Regions from separate parts of the Proteus vulgaris genome, predicted to be linked through region 4. Evidence: predicted binding sites of a transcription regulator. Region 4 holds the regulator's gene; each other region holds the start of a gene.
What was found. Region 4 encodes CRP, which controls carbon source genes, mostly activating them, when cyclic AMP is high. Its sites were predicted from a motif close to ATGTGANNNNNNTCACAT; they were not measured.
Positions count from the first base shown of each region.

Region 1: the regulator CRP is predicted to act here: its motif matches at 2,624-2,641, upstream of cdd (cytidine deaminase).
Region 2: the regulator CRP is predicted to act here: its motif matches at 2,996-3,013, upstream of adhE (bifunctional acetaldehyde-CoA/alcohol dehydrogenase).
Region 3: the regulator CRP is predicted to act here: its motif matches at 3,492-3,509, upstream of rhaB (rhamnulokinase).

Region 1 is NZ_CP090064.1:1,283,887-1,289,033, forward strand. Features, by position in the region: gene LW139_RS06075 (NAD-dependent malic enzyme) at 1-1,463, opposite strand, end outside; gene cdd (cytidine deaminase) at 1,677-2,561, opposite strand; gene LW139_RS06085 (CidB/LrgB family autolysis modulator) at 2,762-3,463, opposite strand; gene LW139_RS06090 (CidA/LrgA family protein) at 3,457-3,930, opposite strand; gene metG (methionine--tRNA ligase) at 4,065-5,147, opposite strand, start outside.
Region 2 is NZ_CP090064.1:2,436,966-2,442,112, reverse strand. Features, by position in the region: gene adhE (bifunctional acetaldehyde-CoA/alcohol dehydrogenase) at 103-2,769, opposite strand; gene LW139_RS11875 (YchE family NAAT transporter) at 3,284-3,928, shown strand; gene LW139_RS11870 (ABC transporter ATP-binding protein) at 4,010-4,723, opposite strand; gene LW139_RS11865 (ABC transporter ATP-binding protein) at 4,713-5,147, opposite strand, start outside.
Region 3 is NZ_CP090064.1:391,885-397,031, forward strand. Features, by position in the region: gene rhaD (rhamnulose-1-phosphate aldolase) at 1-562, opposite strand, end outside; gene LW139_RS01995 (L-rhamnose isomerase) at 573-1,823, opposite strand; gene rhaB (rhamnulokinase) at 1,861-3,318, opposite strand; gene murQ (N-acetylmuramic acid 6-phosphate etherase) at 3,588-4,499, shown strand; gene LW139_RS02010 (PTS transporter subunit EIIC) at 4,542-5,147, shown strand, end outside.
Region 4 is NZ_CP090064.1:4,042,365-4,047,511, forward strand. Features, by position in the region: gene LW139_RS19120 (hydrolase) at 1-230, shown strand, start outside; gene LW139_RS19125 (YheU family protein) at 227-448, shown strand; gene LW139_RS19130 (phosphoribulokinase) at 511-1,380, shown strand; gene LW139_RS19135 (OsmC family protein) at 1,469-1,876, opposite strand; gene crp (cAMP-activated global transcriptional regulator CRP) at 2,190-2,822, shown strand; gene argD (bifunctional acetylornithine/succinyldiaminopimelate transaminase) at 2,918-4,132, opposite strand; gene LW139_RS19150 (aminodeoxychorismate synthase component II) at 4,250-4,825, opposite strand.

The sequences.
Region 1 (5,147 bases), 1.6 Mb from region 4:
ATTAACATGGCATCAGTCACACGTTTAGCACCACAGGCAATAACACCTAACCCAATGCCTGGGAAGATATAAGAGTTATTACATTGTGCAATTGGATACTCTTTATCTTTGTATTTTACAGGTGCAAATGGGCTACCCGTTGCCACTAAAGCTTGGCCATCTGTCCAATTGATAATATCTTCAGGGCGTGCTTCAACACGTGAAGTTGGGTTAGATAATGGCATCACGATAGGGCGTTCACAGTGTTTGTGCATTTCACGAATAATTTCTTCAGTGAATAAACCTGCTTGTCCTGAAACACCAATCAAAATAGTTGGTTTTGCATTCTTCACCACTTCTAACAGCGAAATAGCATCGCTTTCTATTTCCCAATCAGCAATGGTTTCACTTTTTTGGATAAGTTTGCTTTGGAAATCAAGTAAGTTTGGCAGTTTGTCTGTCAATAAACCAAAACGGTCAACCATGAAGATACGCTCACGCGCTTGCTCATCACTTAAGCCTTCAGATTTCATTTGGGCAATGATTTGCTCAGCAATGCCACAACCTGCAGAGCCTGCACCTAAGAAAGTGACGGTTTGGTCTTTTAATTGGCGACCCGCAGCACGGCTAGCCGCGATAAGACTACCTAAGGTAACAGACGCAGTGCCTTGAATATCATCGTTAAAGCAACATAATTCATCACGATAACGGTTTAGTAAAGGCATCGCGTTTTTTTGCGCGAAGTCTTCAAATTGCAGTAAAACATTTGGCCAGCGACGTTTAACAGCTTGAATAAATTCATCAACGAATTCGTTATATTCATCACCAGTAATACGAGGATGGCGCCATCCCATATATAGTGGATCGTTTAAACGTTGTGGATTGTTAGTACCAACATCAAGTACAACAGGCAGTGTGTACGCCGGGCTGATACCCCCACACGCAGTATATAAAGAGAGTTTACCGATAGGAATACCCATACCGCCGATACCTTGGTCACCTAGACCAAGAATACGTTCGCCATCAGTGACAACAATGACTTTTACGTTTTGTTTAGTGGCGTTTTGCAGCATATCGTCGATATTGGCGCGGTTAGGGTAAGAGATAAATAAACCACGAGCACGACGATAAATATCAGAGAAATGTTCACAAGCTTCACCCACTGTTGGTGTGTAAATGATTGGCATCATTTCAGTAAGGTGAGATTCCAATAAACGGTAAAACAGAGTTTCATTGGTGTCTTGGATGTTTCTTAGGTAAATATGTTTGTCGTTATCGTTTTTGAAATCAAGATATTGGCGATAAGCGCGTTCAACCTGCTCTTCAATGGTTTCAACTGCTTCAGGCAGTAAACCATGTAAGTTAAAGGTGCTGCGTTCTTCTTCGCTGAAAGCACTACCTTTATTTAACAGGGGAAATTCAAGCAGGATTGGGCCTGCATACGGGATGTAGAGAGGGCGTTTACTTTCGTGTTCCAGTTCCATGAAAAATACTCTTGTAAGGCAGTTAGTCACATGACAATAGTAGATCCTACAAAATAATAAAAATATGTACAGCTTATGTTATTTTTTTATGATTTTTATGCTTAGAAATGAGAGATAGATACAGTTGTTACAACTTTTTCTGGTAAGCACCAGCAAAATTTACATGCTGATGCTTTTTTAGGAGAGATTTTTAGAGGAATAAGTTAAAACTTTTTACAAAGTGATGCGTTGCATCTGGCGACAACCTAAAGCCGTTAATGTGGCTTGAGTTGCATCCCATTGCGTTAAAATTGTTTCTGCTTTTTCAATTAAGACCGCAGATTCAATTTCCATCACACTCTCACCCGCCATATTTAATAAAATTAATGCGGCTTGTAATGGTGGTAAGCTTGGGTTAAATGCGGCATTTTCTGCGTAGCTACCTTGGAAAATTTTGCCATTTTTCATTTGAACAGCAATTCCGCTGTGAGACTCACTATAAGGTGCATGGCTACGATTGGCGGCTTGTAGCGCCTGTTGTGCTAATTCACTAGGGTTATCAATTTTGTAACTGTGATTAACTTTATCCATTAATAAAGAAGTGATATTGAGATCCTTCGGACCAAAGCTATCAGGTAAATAATCCCCCAATGTCGCTACTTTTCTACCAGGTAATTGGATCTGAATATGGGTGCCACTGTTGAGTTCATTCATAAACTGGCGACAATGACCACAAGGTGTATAGTTAACGGTGATTGAAATTAAGCGAGATTCACCACGTAGCCATGCATGAGTTACCGCACTTTGTTCGGCATGGACTGTTTGTTGTAATGGTGCGCCAGCAAATTCCATATTGGCACCGAAGTAGAGATTACCACTTTCACCACGCGCAACTGCACCTACTTTGAAGTTAGAGATAGGTGCAACAGCACAAGCTGCAGCAACCGGTAAAAGTGCGAGGGCTAAGGCATCATCATTACATTGTAACTGTGTTTTTATGGCGTTGACCTGCTCTGCCGTAAACATTGCAGGGAATTCATCCTGCTCAAGATAAGGAGCAAGTGCGTGTTGTAACTGAGGGGATAAATCTGACCAAACTGCCTGAAAACGAGTATGCATACATGAGTCTCCCATTAATCTTTCTGTATTATAAGATTCTAGGCATCTTTACCCATTCTTATATGTGATGAAAATCATATTTTCAATGAAACAATTGCAACAAATTCATTAATTGAGAGATGTATCTCAAATTTATAGTAAAAATCCCCGAAATAAATTTAATTAAATCGGGGATTTAAGAATGGAGAGTAAGAAAGATATCAACTATAAAGATGCAAAATAATAGGGAAGATAAATGGAGCAAGTAAAGAGGTAATAATCCCGCAGGTCATTAATGCTAATGAACTGTAAGCACCTTCGATATAATCCACTTCAGCAGCTCTTGCTGTTCCCACTGCATGTGAAACGGTTCCCATCGCTAGACCCCGAGAGGCGTGAGTTGGAATTCGCAATATCTTGAATAGAGTGTGACCAAAAATGGCACCTAAAATACCTACTGCAATAACACATGCAGCACTGATTGCAGGAATACCACCTATGGAGTCTGCAACTGCCATTGCGATAGGTGTTGTGACTGATTTAGGTAAGACTGATGCGGCAATTTCTGGGGTTGCGCCCGCCCATAAGGCAATCGCAGTACCACTGACCATGGCTGCAACACTACCAATAAAGCAAATGCTTATCAGTGATTTCCACTGTGCGCGAATTTGGTGTAATTGCTGATAAAGCGGGATAGCTAAAGCAACAACGGCAGGTTGTAATAAATCATTTAAAATACGACTACCGGCAAAATAGTGTTCGTAAGGAGTGTGTGTAATTAACAGGATAGGAATAATAACCGCAATACCAATAAGTAAAGGGTTCAATATAGGTAATTTATAACGAGCAGCAAGTTTACGTGATAAATAAAAGATAATTATGGTTAAAGGAAGTGACCACCATATATTCATTAACACTAACATTTTTTCTTCTCACTTAATGCTTTATCATCATCTTTTTCTTTTGTTTCAATAACATCTTCAACTAGATCTGGTTTTGAACCTACGATAATACGCTCACGATGGACATAATGTGAACAGTAAGCAACCAGTGCCATAACACCAAAGGTACTGACTACACAGGCTAAAACGATAGGGAAGAGCTGCTGACTAAGTAAATCATAATAATTCATTACGGCTACCCCGATAGGGATAAACAGCAATGACATGTTTTTTAGCAGGATATTGGCGCCAGGTTTAACCCAACGTAACGGAATAAGCTGGAAAGCAAGTAAACCAAAAAGGATCAATAAGCCAACAATACTACCAGGAACCGCGAAGGGTAGAAGGGCTGAAATAAGATTACCTGCAAAAAGACAAAGATAAAGAACCAAAAAAGATCGTAGATAATGCCAAAGTGTAATCTGCAATCGTGCCCGTTTAGATTTCATAAGTAAGTGTCCCAAATCAACTAACAGAATTATCATACACCGATTTTGAAAGTGTGCTATGGATCACAATAAAAAAAGAGCGGGGCTCTAATAGAACCCCGCCATTTATTTATTTGGCAAATGAATCTTGGTTGTTATTTCACTTGTTGACCCGGTTTTGCACCAGAATCTGGGCTGAGTAAGAAGATATCTTTATCGCCAGGGCCTGCTGCCATTACCATGCCTTCTGAAATACCAAAACGCATTTTACGAGGTGCTAAATTTGCCACCATTACCGTTAAGCGACCTTCTAACACTTTAGGATCTGGGTATGCCGTACGAATACCTGAGAATACTTGGCGAGTTTCACCACCTAAGTCCAAAATTAATTTCAGTAGTTTGTCTGAGCCTTCAACAAAATCGGCTTGTTTAATTTCAGCAATACGCATATCGATTTTTGCAAAATCATCAAAGTTGATGGTTTCTTGGATCGGTGAATCAGCTAATGGGCCTGTGACTTCTTTTACAGGTGCAATGGTGCTTTTTGATGCTTCAACCATTGCATTGGCTTTATCCATTTCAATGCGGTTAAACAATGCTTTGAATTTAGTGATCTCTTGGCCTAACAGTGGTTGTTCAAGTGCATCCCATGTTAATTGGGTTTGTAAAAATGCTTCTGAACGTTCTGTCAGTGAAGGTAAAACTGGTTTCAGGTACGTCATCAGTATGCGGAATAAGTTAATTCCCATAGTACAGATTGCTTGTAACTGAGCATCTTGACCTTCTTGTTTAGCCACTACCCAAGGTGCTTTTTCGTCAATATAACGGTTAGCTTCATCAGCTAATGCCATAATTTCGCGAACAGCTTTACCAAATTCACGATTTTCGAATGACTGTGCGATAGTTTCTTGCATATCAACAAAGTGTTGATAAAGTTTAGCATCATCTAAAGAATCCGCTAATTTGCCATCAAATCGCTTGCTGATGAAACCTGCTGTACGCGATGCAAGGTTAACGACTTTATTAACAATGTCACTGTTAACACGTTGAACAAAGTCTTCTAAGTTTAGGTCAATATCGTCAATGCGTGATGAAAGTTTTGCTGCATAGTAATAACGCAGGCAATCAGCATCAAAATGATCAAGATAAGCACGAGCTGTAATAAAGGTGCCTCGAGATTTAGACATCTTGGCGCCATTTACAGTGACATAACCGTGAACAAACAGGTTTGTCGGCTT
Region 2 (5,147 bases), 1.6 Mb from region 4:
TTTTATTAAAAGTGCCCAAATTTATAAGGGCACTTCATTAGCAGATTTTTATTAACAATAAATAATCGAATTTGAGGATCTGACTAACACAGAGTGTCTCGATTATTTTTTACTGCTTTTTTTAGCTGGTTTTGATTCTTCCTTTACTTCCACAACAGGATGTTCATTAAATTCACGACCGTAGTAAGAATCTAATAATAGTTGTTTCAGTTCAGAGATCAGTGGGTAACGTGGGTTAGCACCAGTACACTGATCATCAAATGCATCTTCAGATAACTTATCAATTCTTGCTAAGAAATCACTTTCTTGGACGCCTGCTTCACGAATAGAAGATGGAATACCTAATGAAGATTTCATTTCTTCTAACCATGCTAATAATTTTTCAATCTTAGCCGCAGTACGATCACCCGGTGCAGAAAGCTCTAAGTGGTCAGCAATTTCTGCATAGCGACGACGAGCTTGAGGGCGGTCGTATTGGCTAAATGCAGTCTGTTTTGTTGGGTTGTCATTTGCGTTATAACGAATAACGTTTGAAATTAATAACGCATTAGCTAAACCATGAGGAATATGGAATTCAGAGCCTAATTTATGCGCCATTGAGTGACAAACACCCAAGAATGCGTTTGCAAAAGCAATACCAGCAATAGTTGCCGCATTATGAACACGTTCACGAGCAACTGGGTTTTTAGCACCTTCATGATAACTTGCTGGCAGATATTCTTTCAGTAGTTTCAATGCTTGCAGTGCTTGTCCATCAGAATATTCGTTCGCTAATACAGAAACATAAGCTTCTAATGCGTGAGTCACTGCGTCTAAACCACCAAATGCACATAGTGATTTAGGCATATTCATAACAAGGTTTGCATCAACAATAGCCATATCAGGTGTTAATGCATAGTCTGCTAATGGGTATTTTTGACCAGTTTCGTCATCAGTTACTACCGCAAAAGGTGTTACTTCAGAGCCAGTACCCGATGTTGTGGTGATAGCAACCATTTGTGCTTTCACACCCATTTTTGGGAATTTGTAAATACGTTTACGGATATCCATAAAGCGTAGTGCTAATTCTTCGAAATGAGTTTCTGGGTGCTCATACATAACCCACATAATTTTTGCAGCATCCATTGGTGAACCACCACCTAATGCGATGATCACGTCAGGTTTAAAGCTGTTCATTTGTTCTGCGCCTTTACGCACAACACTCAATGTTGGATCGGCTTCAACTTCAAAGAAGACTTCGGTTTCAACACCAAATTTTTTCAGTACACGAGTTACTTCATCGACATAACCGTTATTGAATAAGAAACCGTCGGTTACGATAAAGGCGCGTTTTTTACCGTCACTCGCAATTTCTTCCAGTGCGATAGGTAAACAGCCACGGCGGAAGTAAATAGATTTAGGAAGTTTATGCCACAACATATTTTCTGCTCTTTTCGCCACGGTTTTAGTGTTGATAAGGTGTTTTGGCCCTACGTTTTCTGAAATGGAGTTACCACCCCATGAACCACAACCTAAGGTTAGAGAAGGAGCAAGTTTAAAGTTGTATAAGTCACCAATACCACCTTGAGATGCTGGAGTATTGATTAAGATACGAGATGTTTTCATTTTATCGCCAAAATAGGCAACATGTTCAGGGCAATTATCTTGGTCTGTATATAAGCAAGATGTATGACCGATACCACCCATTTCAACTAATTTTTCTGCTTTATGTACCGCATCTTCAAAAGTTTGAGCGTGGTACATTGCTAATAGTGGAGATAATTTCTCGTGAGCAAATGGCTCTGCTTCGGTTGTTTCTTTTACTTCACCAATTAAAATTTTGGTGTTTACAGGCACTTCAATGCCAGCCATTTCAGCAATTTTTGTTGCTGGCTGACCTACGATAGCCGCATTTAAGTTACCGTCTTTTAAGATGATATCTTGAACAGCTTTTAATTCTTTGCCTGTTAGCATATAACCGCCGTGAGTTGAGAAACGCTCACGAACTTGTTTATAGATGCTATCAACAACGATAACAGATTGTTCTGACGCACAAATTACGCCGTTATCGAAGGTTTTAGACATTAAGATTGATGCTACAGCACGTTTGATATCTGCTGAGTCATCAATAACAACTGGTGTATTACCCGCACCGACACCGATAGCAGGTTTACCTGAACTATATGCTGCTTTAACCATGCCTGGACCACCTGTTGCTAAGATCAGGTTGATATCTTCATGGTGCATTAATGCGTTAGAGAGGGCGACTGATGGCTCATCAATCCAACCAATAATGTCTTTTGGCGCACCCGCAGCGATAGCTGCATTTAAAACGATTTCTGCAGCGCGATTTGTTGCTTCTTTAGCGCGTGGGTGTGGCGAGAAAATAATACCGTTACGTGTTTTTAAGCTAATTAATGCTTTAAAAATCGCAGTAGAAGTTGGGTTAGTGGTCGGTACAATACCGCAAATGATACCAATAGGTTCAGCGATAGTCATTGTGCCGTAAGTCAGATCTTCAGATAAGATCCCACAGGTTTTTTCATCTTTATATGCATTGTAGATATATTCGGAAGCAAAGTGGTTTTTAATTACTTTATCTTCAACGATACCCATGCCAGATTCTTTCACAGCCAATTTTGCCAGAGGAATACGGGCGTCAGCGGCAGCTAATGCAGCAGCGCGGAAAATTGCATCAACTTGTTCTTGAGAGAAGTTAGCAAATTCACGTTGAGCTTTTTTTACACGAGCAACCAAATCATTGAGTTCAGTAACGTTAGTTACAGACATAAAGAGACTCCTGATAAAATGTTAAATTTTTTAAGCAAATTAGCCGTTTTGATCATCATTAATAAGAATAGTCTAGATAGATGACATCGTACTTATTTCAGTAATAATAATTAGAGGCCCTAATTTGCTTAAAAAACTTAAAAAAAACAACAATAAACATAAATATATTTTTAAAGTTACTCTCTTTTTTCGAATGATAACAGCTTACCATCTTTCTAATTAATTAACGTGATATATATCACAAAATTGATAAGCTGACACCTTTCAGCAAGGTGTTAAATGAGAATGAGAAGCATATGTAAAAAATCATCAACGATTTTTTTGTCGTACCCAATATTTCGATATAAAATTAAACCACTAGGTTTTTATCAGTTTGCAAGAGAATATTTTAGGTAAAAACTTGTTAACTAATAGAATTAACTGGTTTATTGATTTAAAGTAACGCGGATTTTTTAGAGTTACTCTATCTTTTATAGAATAATTCGCATGTTTATTAGCCAAGAAGGGGCTTTTCATGGGGTCACTGCTGGATTTATCCGGTTATATTAAGTTTTTTGTGGGTCTTTTTGCGATTGTAAACCCAATTGGTATTTTGCCTGTTTTTATTAGTATGACGAGTTATCAAACGGATGCGGGGCGAAACAGAACAAACTTAATTGCAAATGGCTCCGTTGCAATTATTTTGGTTTCATCTCTGTTAATTGGTGATTCTATACTGAGTATTTTCGGTATTTCTATCGACTCGTTTCGTATAGCAGGAGGGATGCTGATTGTTACAATTGCCATGACCATGATAAATGGGCGTTTAGGGGAAGATAAACAAAACAATCAAGAACGAAACGAATCCGCCGTACGTAATAGTGTTGCTGTTGTGCCTCTAGCGTTACCATTAATGGCAGGGCCTGGGGCAATTAGTTCTTGTATTGTGTGGAGTTCTCGCTGGGAAGGCTTTACTAACTTTTTAGGATTAGCTGCAACCAGTATCTTTTTTGCATTTTGCTGTTGGTTGCTTTTTCGTAGTGCAACACTGTTAGTGAAATACTTGGGACAAACGGGAATTAACGTGGTAACCCGTATAATGGGATTATTATTAATGTCTTTAGGTATTGAGTTTATTGTGACCGGTTTGCGTTCTATTTTTCCGGGCTTATTAGTTTAAATATCGTCAACACAGTCGCATTTTTAAAAATCGCAGTATTTTTTGAATACTGCGATTTTTTATTGCATCACTTCTTCTATGTTAATCAAGACGATGAATTCCTTTTGATAACGCATCTCTATCATAGTGTTGAGTCAATTCGCCATTTTCCATTAATGCGGCTCTATCAGACATATGAGCAATCACATCGGCATCATGACTCACTAATAAATAAGTCATATTATGCTGTTTTTTTAGAGTATTAAGCAGATTTAAGATCTCGGCTTGTACTGACATATCCAATGCTGAAGTTGGTTCATCTAATAATAACAATTGAGGTTGTAGCAAAAGGGCTCTTGCAATGGCAACTCGTTGGCGTTGCCCACCAGAGAGTTGATGAGGATAACGACTTGCCACATCCGCAGATAAGCCGACTTGAGCTAATGCCTGTTCAATTGTGCTGTTATCAAAAGAAATTTGATGAATTTTCAAAGGCTCAGAAAAAGCACGCTCAATACGGTGTTGGGGATGTAAAGAGGCATAGGGATCTTGAAATACCATCTGCACATTACGGCGCAATGCGCCTTGAAAACGTTGTTGTGGTTTAATGGTTTGCCCTAAAAGTGACATGTCACCTTGCCAATGGGGCAATAATCCAGCAATGACACGTAAAACAGTCGATTTTCCACAACCAGAACGACCTATCAAGCTAAAGGTTTCACCTTGTTGGACATGTAAGTTGATCCCTTTTACAACATGCTTTGCTTGTTTGCCTTGCTCAAATTGAACATGTAAATCATGAATATCAATTAGCATGATGCTGCCCCTTGAAATTAAGCGTCCTATCTAATACTGGCAATTGCGTGCCATAAGTGCTTGCATTAGGTCTACATGTCCAAAGTGTACGCGTATAAGGATGTGTGGCTGTCGGTAATGCTTTCGCATTGAGTTCATCCACTTGTTCGCCTTGGTACATCACCATGACACGTTCACAGTATTCAGCAACGAGAGGCAAATCATGGCTAATGAGTAGTAGACCCATCTTACGCAGCTCACATTGAGTGGTAATCAGTTCAAGAATTTGATGGCGTAATTGGGCATCAAGGGCTGATGTTGGTTCATCGGCAATTAAAATTGTTGGGTTATTAATTAGTGCAATAGCAATCATTGCCCGTTGTCCCATTCCTCCTGACAATTCACCGGGATAGCGGTAAATACTCTGCTCAGGAAAGCCAACAGA
Region 3 (5,147 bases), 740 kb from region 4:
GTACCATCCAAGGGAAAACGCCAATACCATCTGGGAATACAACTAAACATTCGGTGCTCATTTCCCAAAGTTGACGTGTGATCGTGGCACTATCGAGCGGTAGTACGTAGCTAAGGGCAATTAAGTTTGTCGCATGGCAATGCATAATGACGCGATTTTGCCCTTGAGTAACTTTTAAGCGTGTAATATGTGACTGAAAATGGGCTGCAAATTCAGAAGTAGGAACGCCACCATTAATCAATCCCCAAATAATGTGATAACCCTGACCTTCTTCATCAATTTTTACTAATCCCAAGGTATCTTCGGGATCTAGTGCTACGTTGCGAAAAAACTTACCTGATCCTGTCACGATAAAATATTGATTTGCTAATTCTTTAACGGGTTCTGTGACTTCGATATAACGTGGTGTTGAATAAAAGTCTCCTTGATAAGGTAAAACTTCCTCAGGTGTTAAACGTAAGCTGACATTCCCGCCATTACGTTCATCCCAGCCTTTTAACCACATATCACTGGTCGCTTTGATCATGCCTTGCACAAAACAAGATGTGAGAATTTTTTGCATGGTGATCACCTTATCTTTTTGATAAAACACTATTTTCATAATGACGAACTTCTTGTAACCACTTATCACCAACAGGAACATTTTGGCGTTCACAATATTCGTCCCAAACCGCTTGCCAAGGCAGTGCTTTTTGTTCTTCCAATAAGGCTAGGCGAGCTGTGAAATCACCATCAATTTCTAATTGTCGTAACATTGGCGTTGGTTCGAGTAAGGCTCGTAACAATGCTTTTTTCATATTACGTGTACCAATAACCCAAGCAGCGATACGGTTAATAGAAGCATCAAAGAAATCGAGACCGATATGAACACGGTTTTGTAAGTTATGTCTGATGATTTCATTTGCGATCGCCTGAGTTTCATCATCAAGTAAAATAACGTGGTCGCTATCCCAACGAACAGGGCGACTCACATGGAGAAGTAAGCGTTCAACGTAAGGCATCACCGCAGAAATTTTGTCTGAAATAACTTCTGTTGGGTGAAAATGCCCTGCATCTAAACAAAGTGCGGTTTGACGAGTAATGGCGTAGCCAAGGTAAAACTCACTAGAGCCTGCGGTATAAGATTCAGCGCCAATACCAAATAATTTACTTTCGACAGCATCAATATGATGTTTAGTGGAGAGTTTCTCGCTAATCGCTTCATCAAGCGCTTCAACAAGACGTTGTCTTGGGGCGTAGCGATCGATAGGAGTGTCTTTCATACCATCAGGTATCCAGATGTTCATCACCGAAGCCGTATTTAGTGACTCGCCAAAATAGGCTGATATGCGACGGCATGCTTTGGTATGACCAATCCAGTAATCGCGGATCTCTTTATTGGCGTGCGTTAATGTAGCTTCAAGGCTTAAAGGATGAGAGAAAAACGAAGGATTAAAGTCGAGCCCAATGTTTTGTTGTTTTGCCCATTCAACCCAATTAGCAAAATGCACAGGTTTGATTTCATTGCGTTCAACAGGTGTATCGGATTCTAAATAAAGGGCATGAAGATTAACTCTTTTTGAGCCAGGAATAAGGCTCATTGCTTTTTCCATATCCGCACGTAGTTCCGTAGCATTACGCGCTTTACCCGGATAGTTCCCCGTTGCTTGAATGCCGCCAGTTAATGCGGTATTTGAAGGTTCAAATCCTGAGACGTCATCACCTTGCCAGCAATGAATAGACACAGGTAATACATCCATTGCCTGAATAGCTTTTTCTGTATCAACACCTATCTGTGAAAAACGTTGTTTGGCAAGTTGATAGCTCTCTTTAATGTTAGACATAGCACTTTCCTTATCCGTCAATCGCGTATAAAAATATTTAGTGTTTAATTTCAATAAGTTGTAAAAATGATTGCCACGTATTTTTGTTTAGTGGCGCTTGGGGCATAAACGTGGTGTGAGTGGTGTTTTGGCTTATTAAGTGGCGAAAATGGCTGATATCTTCAATCTCATTTAGCGCAATGAGTTGTAAGCCCACATTACCTAATGTTGATGCTTCGATAGGGCCCGTAATAACGGGAATTCCACAGGTGTTGGCGCAAAGTTGGTTAAGCAGCGCATTTTGACTACCGCCCCCAACGATATGTAATTGTGTTAGTTGTGTAAAATTAAGTGATTGTAATTCAAGGAAAACATAGCGATAAAGTAGCGCTAAGCTGTCAAAAATACATCGTGACAATTGTGCTGGTGTGTTAGGAACAGATTTTCCCTGTTGTTGGCAATAGTCTTGGATTGCTTTACTCATTGAATCTGGATTGAGAAAGCATTCATCATTGGGATTAATTAAGTAAGTAAAAGGTGTGATGTGTTCGACATCATTAATTAATGCAGCAATATCAGTAATGTTGTGTTCTTTACAAATAGACTGAAATAACCATAGCCCCATAATATTTTTAAGAACACGATAACGACCTTCAACACCTCCTTCATTAGTGATATTTGCATGCAATGATTGGGTTGAAACACAAGGTGTGAAGCGTTCAATTCCCATTAGAGACCATGTTCCTGAACTTAAATAAGCGCACTGTTGATTTTTTAACGGTGTAGCAATTACTGCACTCGCCGTATCATGACTGGCAACGGAAATAACAGGAATTGCCTCGTTTTTACTATTTTTCCAATAACCAATCGTATTTCCGGGTTGTTTAATGGGCATAAACCAATGATGAGGAAGTTGCAGATAATCAAGCAGTGCTTTATTCCAATCTCCTGTGTTTATATCGATTAATTGTGATGTGGTGGCATTTGTATATTCACAATTAAGCTTGCCAGTTAAACGGTAAGCCAGGTAATCGGGGATCATCACAAAATGTGCCACACTCTCTAGCCATGGCGGGGTTTCAAGTTGCATAGCTTTTAGTTGATAGAGAGTATTAAAAGGAAGGAATTGAATACCAGTTTGTTGATAGATCCATTCAGCACTGAGATCGCTTTGTACTTGTTGCATCACATTTTCAGTGCGTTTATCACGATAAGAATAACTTAGACCAATACGCTCTCCTTGTGCGTTTAGTAGCACATAATCAACGCCCCAAGTATCAATACCAATGCTGCTTATAACAATATTTTGCTGTTCTATTAAAGATAAGCCTGTACGGATATGATGCTCTAATAAATCCAGATCCCAACAAGTATGACTTTCATTCATAGCAAAACGATTAGTAAAGCGGTGAATTTCAGTCAGTGATAATTGCTGATGGACTTTATCAAAACTGGCTAACATGACGCGACCACTTGAAGCACCAAGATCGATAGCAACGGTGTAGCAGATACTCATAGTCTAAATTCCTGTGATATAGAAATTGAAACTATCTTAAGAAGCGGGCAAAAATGATGCGTTAAACATTCTGCCAATAAACTGAAAAGTTGGCAGAATAACCAAAGTCGACGTGATGTTATTCACAATTTCATTAATCAGATTTCAAACAGATCCGTTATGGCTTTTTTATAATGTGATTCATTTCACACCATCATGACAAATAGGATTGAAATATAATTTCATTGGATGTAATTTTAATTGAAATTTAGTTTCATAAGGTTGTTGTGATGAAAGAAGATGCATTGAGCCAATGTCTTAAAAATGAAAGTAACCAAGAAACAACCCAATTTTCAGAGTTAAGTGCATTGGAATTGGTCACATTAATCAATAGTGCAGATATGACGGTTGCAAATGCAGTCAAAAAAGAATTACCCGCTATTGCCAATGCGGTAGAAAAAATCACTGAACGTTTACAAAAAGGTGGGCGTATATTTTATGTCGGTGCAGGAACGAGTGGCCGATTAGCTGTATTAGACAGTGCCGAATGTCCGCCAACTTTTGGTGTACCTTCTACATTAGTGCAGGCAATTATTGCAGGTGGTCATGATGCAATGTTAAAAGCGGTTGAAAATATTGAAGATAGCCAAGAAGCGGCAATTGAAGAGCTTCAACGTCGTCATGTCAGTGATAAAGATGTTGTTATTGGTATTGCCGCAAGCGGTCGAACTCCCTTTACGGTTGCAGCGTTGCAATATGGTAAGAAACTAAAGGCGTTGACTATCTCTATTACCACGCGTGGCAAAAGTATGATGAGTGAAATTGCTGACTTATCTATTGCGCCAGATGTGGGCGCAGAGGTATTAACAGGCTCTACAAGAATGAAAAGCGGCACGGCTCAAAAAATGATTTTGGGTATGTTAAGCACCAGCGTAATGACTAAGCTTGGAAAAGTGCATAAAAACCTGATGGTGGATGTGATCGCGAGTAATGAGAAATTACAACGTCGTGCTGAAGGTATTGTCAGCGAAGTGTGCGGAATTTCTAATGAAAGAGCCAGAACGCTGTTACAAATGGTTAATTATCATCCTAGAAAAGCCATTTTAATGTATGAACTTCACTTGAGTGTGGAGAAAGTTGATCAAATTACACAGCAATATCCTAATCGTTCGCTACAACAGCAACTTGCCTTATTTAATTAATAACAATATGAGTAAATACTCTGAACTTTAGCAGGCACACATATGGCTAATAAAATAGAACACCTCGACACGTTAGCAATAGAAATAGAAAAACACGCTGGTGGGTTTCAAAATGTGGCAACCCTAACACATTGTATGACTCGCATTCGATTGATTTTAAAAGATAGTTCACTATTTAATGCTGATGCTTTAAAACAAGTCGAAGGCGTTAAAGGTGTTGTATTTAATGGCGAACAGCATCAAGTGATTGTCGGAATGGGAACCGCCGCAAAAGTTTATTCTATTATGAATAAACGTATGCAAAATAGTTCAGCAAGTAGTGAAGATAAGCCTGCGTCAACACCAGTGAAAAAAGGCTTCTCGATACGCCGCATGTTAAATACATTAGCGGCTATTTTTGTTCCGACAATTCCTGCTTTAATTGGCTGCGGTTTGATTATGGGGCTAATTAATATTATCCGTTTAGTCGCACCGGGCTTAGTTGAGCAATTCCCTGAGCTATTTAAATTATTCAAATTAATTGGTAGTACGGTATTTGCCTATCTTTCTATTATGATTGGGATAAATACAGCTAAAGAGTTGGGAGCGTCAACTTCGATTGGTGCGGTAATGGCGGGGTTATTAGCCATGCCGGGGCTTGCTGATATC
Region 4 (5,147 bases):
TATTAAATAAAATAAAGAAAACGACACTGATCATTCACGCTAAAGATGATCCTTTTATGTCTGCGGATGTTATTCCTGATATCACAACACTACCCAATAATATTGAGTATCAACTTACTGAATTTGGCGGGCATGTAGGTTTTGTCAGTGGCAAGCTTTCTAAACCCGTGATGTGGCTTGAAAATCGGATACCTGACTGGTTATCCGCTTATTTGGAGAAAACCAAATGATAATACCTTGGAACGAACTTTCCTCAGAGACTCTAGACAATCTTATTGAAAGTTTCGTTTTACGAGAAGGCACCGATTATGGTATCCAAGAGAAAACGCTTGAACAAAAAGTCGCCGACGTAAAAAAACAACTTAAATCCGGTGAAGCCGTATTAGTTTGGTCAGAACTTCATGAAAGCGTCAATATTATGCCTGCATCGCAATTTCGCTCTGATTAATCACTCCAGAGCGAAATATCGCCACCAATAAGGGCTAACCTTATTTTGCAAAAGGATAACCTATGTCAGTCAAACATCCTATCATCGCGGTTACTGGCTCAAGTGGAGCAGGAACGACTACCACGAGCCAAGCTTTTCGTAAGATATTCCAGCAACTTAATGCACATTCTGCTTTAATTGATGGGGATAGTTTTCATCGTTATACTCGCCCTGAAATGGACATGGCGATAAGAAAAGCCAAAGAACAAGGGCGACATATTAGCTATTTTGGCCCTGAAGCAAATGATTTTAGCCTACTGAGTTCCACATTCAGCCATTATAGTGAAACAGGACAAGGCCAATCACGTAAATATTTGCACTCTTATGATGAAGCAACGCCCTACAACCAATTACCAGGGACTTTTACACCATGGGAATCATTACCCAATAATACCGATGTACTCTTTTATGAAGGATTACACGGAGGTGTTGTCACTGATGAACACGATGTCGCACAGCATGTTGATTTACTAGTGGGTGTAGTTCCTATCGTTAACCTTGAGTGGATACAAAAACTTATCCGAGACACAACCGAACGGGGCCACTCACAAGAAGCCGTAAGAGATTCAGTGGTGCGTTCTATGGATGATTATATTAACTATATCATTCCGCAATTTTCGCGTACTCACATCAACTTTCAACGAGTCCCTACTGTCGATACATCAAACCCATTCTCAGCTAAAGCTATCCCAACTCTTGATGAAAGTTTTATTGTTATTCGCTTTAGAGGCTTAACGGATATTGATTTTCCTTATTTACTGGCAATGTTGCATGGCTCATTTATGTCAACAATAAATACAATTGTGGTGCCTGGTGGAAAATTAGGATTAGCGATGGAGTTAATTATGGCGCCATTAGTCAAAAAATTATTAAATGGCGAAAAGATCAGTTAACAAAAATAAAATCTATTTTTATAAAAATAATATCCCCTTTATTAAGGGATATTATTTCTAAATTAAACTTTATTTTAAAATATCAAATTTATTCAGCGTCTTTTATTTCGAATGAATGTGTAATATTAGCTGCTTTTCCTAACATTAAAGAGACGGAACAATATTTTTCTGCAGATAATTGAACTGCTCGTTCAACAATTTTATCTGTGAGTTCTTTACCTGAAACAATAAAATGTAAATTGATATCAGTAAATAAACGTGGAGCTTCTTCACGACGCTCTGATGTTAATTTCACTTCACAATCAGTGACTTGATGTCGCCCTTTGCGTAAAATACTAACGACATCAATCGCACTGCATCCACCCGCAGCAATTAAGACCATTTCCATTGGGCTTGGTGCTTTATCGCCAGAGTTCCCATCCATCATTATTTGATGACCTGATGAAGACTCACCAACAAAAGATAAATCTTCAACCCACTTAACTCGTGCTTCCATTTATTTTCCCCCTAAACATGACAGAAACTAAAAGAGTACATTCTCATAATTCAACTAGCAATTAGCAAATAGGTTTATTATGCTGACTGCGTAAAACGAGACTTAATGCACTAATTGTGTTAAAAACAATATCTGCTTGATGATAGTGGTTAAGATCAATGCATTATTTTCTCATTTATTATAATCTACTCCATATTAACTTACCGTGTTCTCAGGAAGTTAATAGGTCAAGATAGGATTTTTAAGCACGCTGTCTCAAAAGGGAGTCTATCCGTTTTGAATGGCTGCATTTAACGTACAGAGGATAACGCGAATGGTTCTCGGCAAGCCGCAAACAGACCCGACTCTTGAATGGTTTTTGTCACACTGCCATATTCACAAATATCCATCCAAGAGCACGCTGATCCACCAAGGTGAGAAAGCGGAAACACTTTATTATATTGTTAAAGGTTCCGTGGCTGTTCTTATTAAAGATGAAGAAGGGAAAGAAATGATCCTCTCCTACCTGAATCAGGGCGATTTCATCGGTGAACTTGGATTATTTGAAGAAGATCAAGAACGTAGTGCATGGGTTAGAGCAAAAACAGCCTGTGAAGTAGCAGAAATTTCCTATAAAAAATTCCGCCAATTAATTCAGGTCAACCCTGATATTCTGATGCGCCTGTCAGCTCAAATGGCGAACAGATTACAAACCACATCAGAAAAAGTAGGTAACCTTGCTTTCCTTGATGTAACAGGTCGTATTGCACAAACCTTACTAAACTTAGCAAAACAACCCGATGCTATGACGCATCCTGATGGCATGCAAATTAAAATTACACGTCAGGAAATCGGTCAAATTGTTGGTTGTTCACGCGAAACTGTAGGCCGTATTCTTAAAATGCTAGAAGATCAAAACCTGATCTCTGCACACGGTAAAACAATCGTCGTTTACGGGACTCGCTAAGTTTCCCTGCCCGAACAAACAATAGCCCGATACAAAGGGCTATTGATAAAAAATCTGTATAAACCCCATTCTTGTGATGGGGTTTATAATAAGGACTACTCTTTTACAAACTCCGCAATAGCTGCTTTTAATGCCGCCATTCCTTCTTGTAATTCTTCTTGGGTAATAATTAATGATGGCGTAAAACGCATAACATCAGCCCCTGCATTTAACATCATTAACCCATGTTTTGCAGCTAACCCTAATAGTATTTTCGCTTTGCCTTCATATTGTGGTGCAAGTTGTGCACCAATCAATAATCCTTGCCCACGGATTTGCGAAAAGACGTTGTAGGTTTGGTTTATTGCCGTGAGCTCGTCTACAATCCACTGATAGCGCTTTTCTACACCCTCAAGTACCTCTGGTGTATTGATTAAATCAAATGCAACATTACCCACTGCACACGCTAATGGATTACCACCATAAGTTGTACCATGAGTTCCTACTCCCATTACCGACGCTATCTCTTGTGTCGTTAACATCGCACTGAGTGGAAAACCACTTCCTAGCGCCTTTGCCGTAGTAATAATATCGGGAGTTACATCGTAATTCATATAAGCAAAAAGCTTACCTGTACGCCCCATACCCGTTTGTACCTCATCAAGAACAAGTAATGCTTGATGTTTATCGCACAACTCACGTAGCCCCCTCATAAATTCAGGAGTAGCAGCTGTTACACCGCCTTCACCTTGTACTGGTTCTAGTACAACGGCACATGTATGATCATCAATAACCGCTTTCACGGCATCTAAATCATTAAAAGGAACGTGTACGATATCGGCAGGTTTTGGGCCAAACCCATCTGCATATTTAGGCTGTCCTCCTACAGATACAGTGAACAGAGTTCGACCATGGAAGGCATGGTGAAAAGCAATAATTTTGGTTTTATAAGGACTATGACGAGTGATCGCATAATGGCGAGCTAATTTAAATGCAGCTTCATTCGCTTCAGCGCCTGAATTAGCAAAAAAGACACGCTCTGCAAATGTATTATCAATTAATTTTTGTGCTAAACGCAGTGCAGGCTCATTTGTAAAAATATTACTCACATGCCAGAGTTGCTCACTTTGTTCTTTCAATGCTTGATTCAGTGCAGGATGAGCATGTCCTAATGCCAATACAGCAATACCACCAGCAAAATCAATATAAGATTTTCCTTGCTGATCCCAAACTCGACTTCCCACCCCTTTAACAGGAATAAATTCTGCGGGTGAATAAATTGGCAACATTACTTGATCGTAAGTTGCCCGGTTGATGCTTTGCTTTGTCATTACCCCACCTGATCGTTATTCATCTTCAATGTGAAAATATAATCACTAAATATGAATAAAAAATCAAATGTGGTTTTGTATAAAAAGGCGTTATTTCGCTATTTAAATACTATCTTATTAATATTTAAGAAAATTATTTAATAACTCATGCCCTTGTTCACTTAAAATACTTTCTGGGTGAAATTGAACCCCTTCAATTGGAAGTGTACGATGGCGAATTCCCATAATTTCATCAACATTTCCATCATGTTGGCTCCATGCCGTTACTTCAAAAGGCACAGGTAACGTCGTAGCATCTATCACTAAAGAGTGATAGCGCGTTACACTTAAAGGACGATTAAGTCCTTTAAAAACGCCTTGTTGGTTATGATGTATCAATGAATTTTTACCATGCATAACTTCTCGTGCTCTAATAACAGATGCACCAAAAGCTTGCCCTATTGCTTGATGTCCAAGACAAACGCCAAGAATAGGAATTTCACCTGCAAACCGCTGTATAGCCTCAAGAGAGATCCCGGCTTCATCAGGAGTACAAGGTCCTGGCGAGATAACAAGATGTGCTGGCATCATCTTTTCTATCTCTTTAAGTCCAATCTCATCGTTACGCTTAACAACAACCTCAGCACCCAATTCACAGAAATACTGATAGAGGTTGTAGGTAAACGAGTCGTAATTATCAATAAGTAACAGCATATTAGCCTATCCGACTGATTTTCTTATCATTATCTATTTTATTACTATTTTAAAGCGAGTGTATATTTGCCAAAATAGCTCGTTGTTTAACCGACTTGGGTACAACAAAGCCGATTATCATAGCACAGGTATAAAATATGAATAGTAAGCAAGAAAATCTGCTGATTTATTGCGCAATAACAATAATGACGGTAATTGATGATGAATACAGTGATTAATAGTGTAATGAATACTTATTGCAGGAGATCACACGAAAAAACAGACGATAAAAAATATTTTTTTCGTACTAAAAACCCCGGAATGAATACTTTCACTCCGGTTT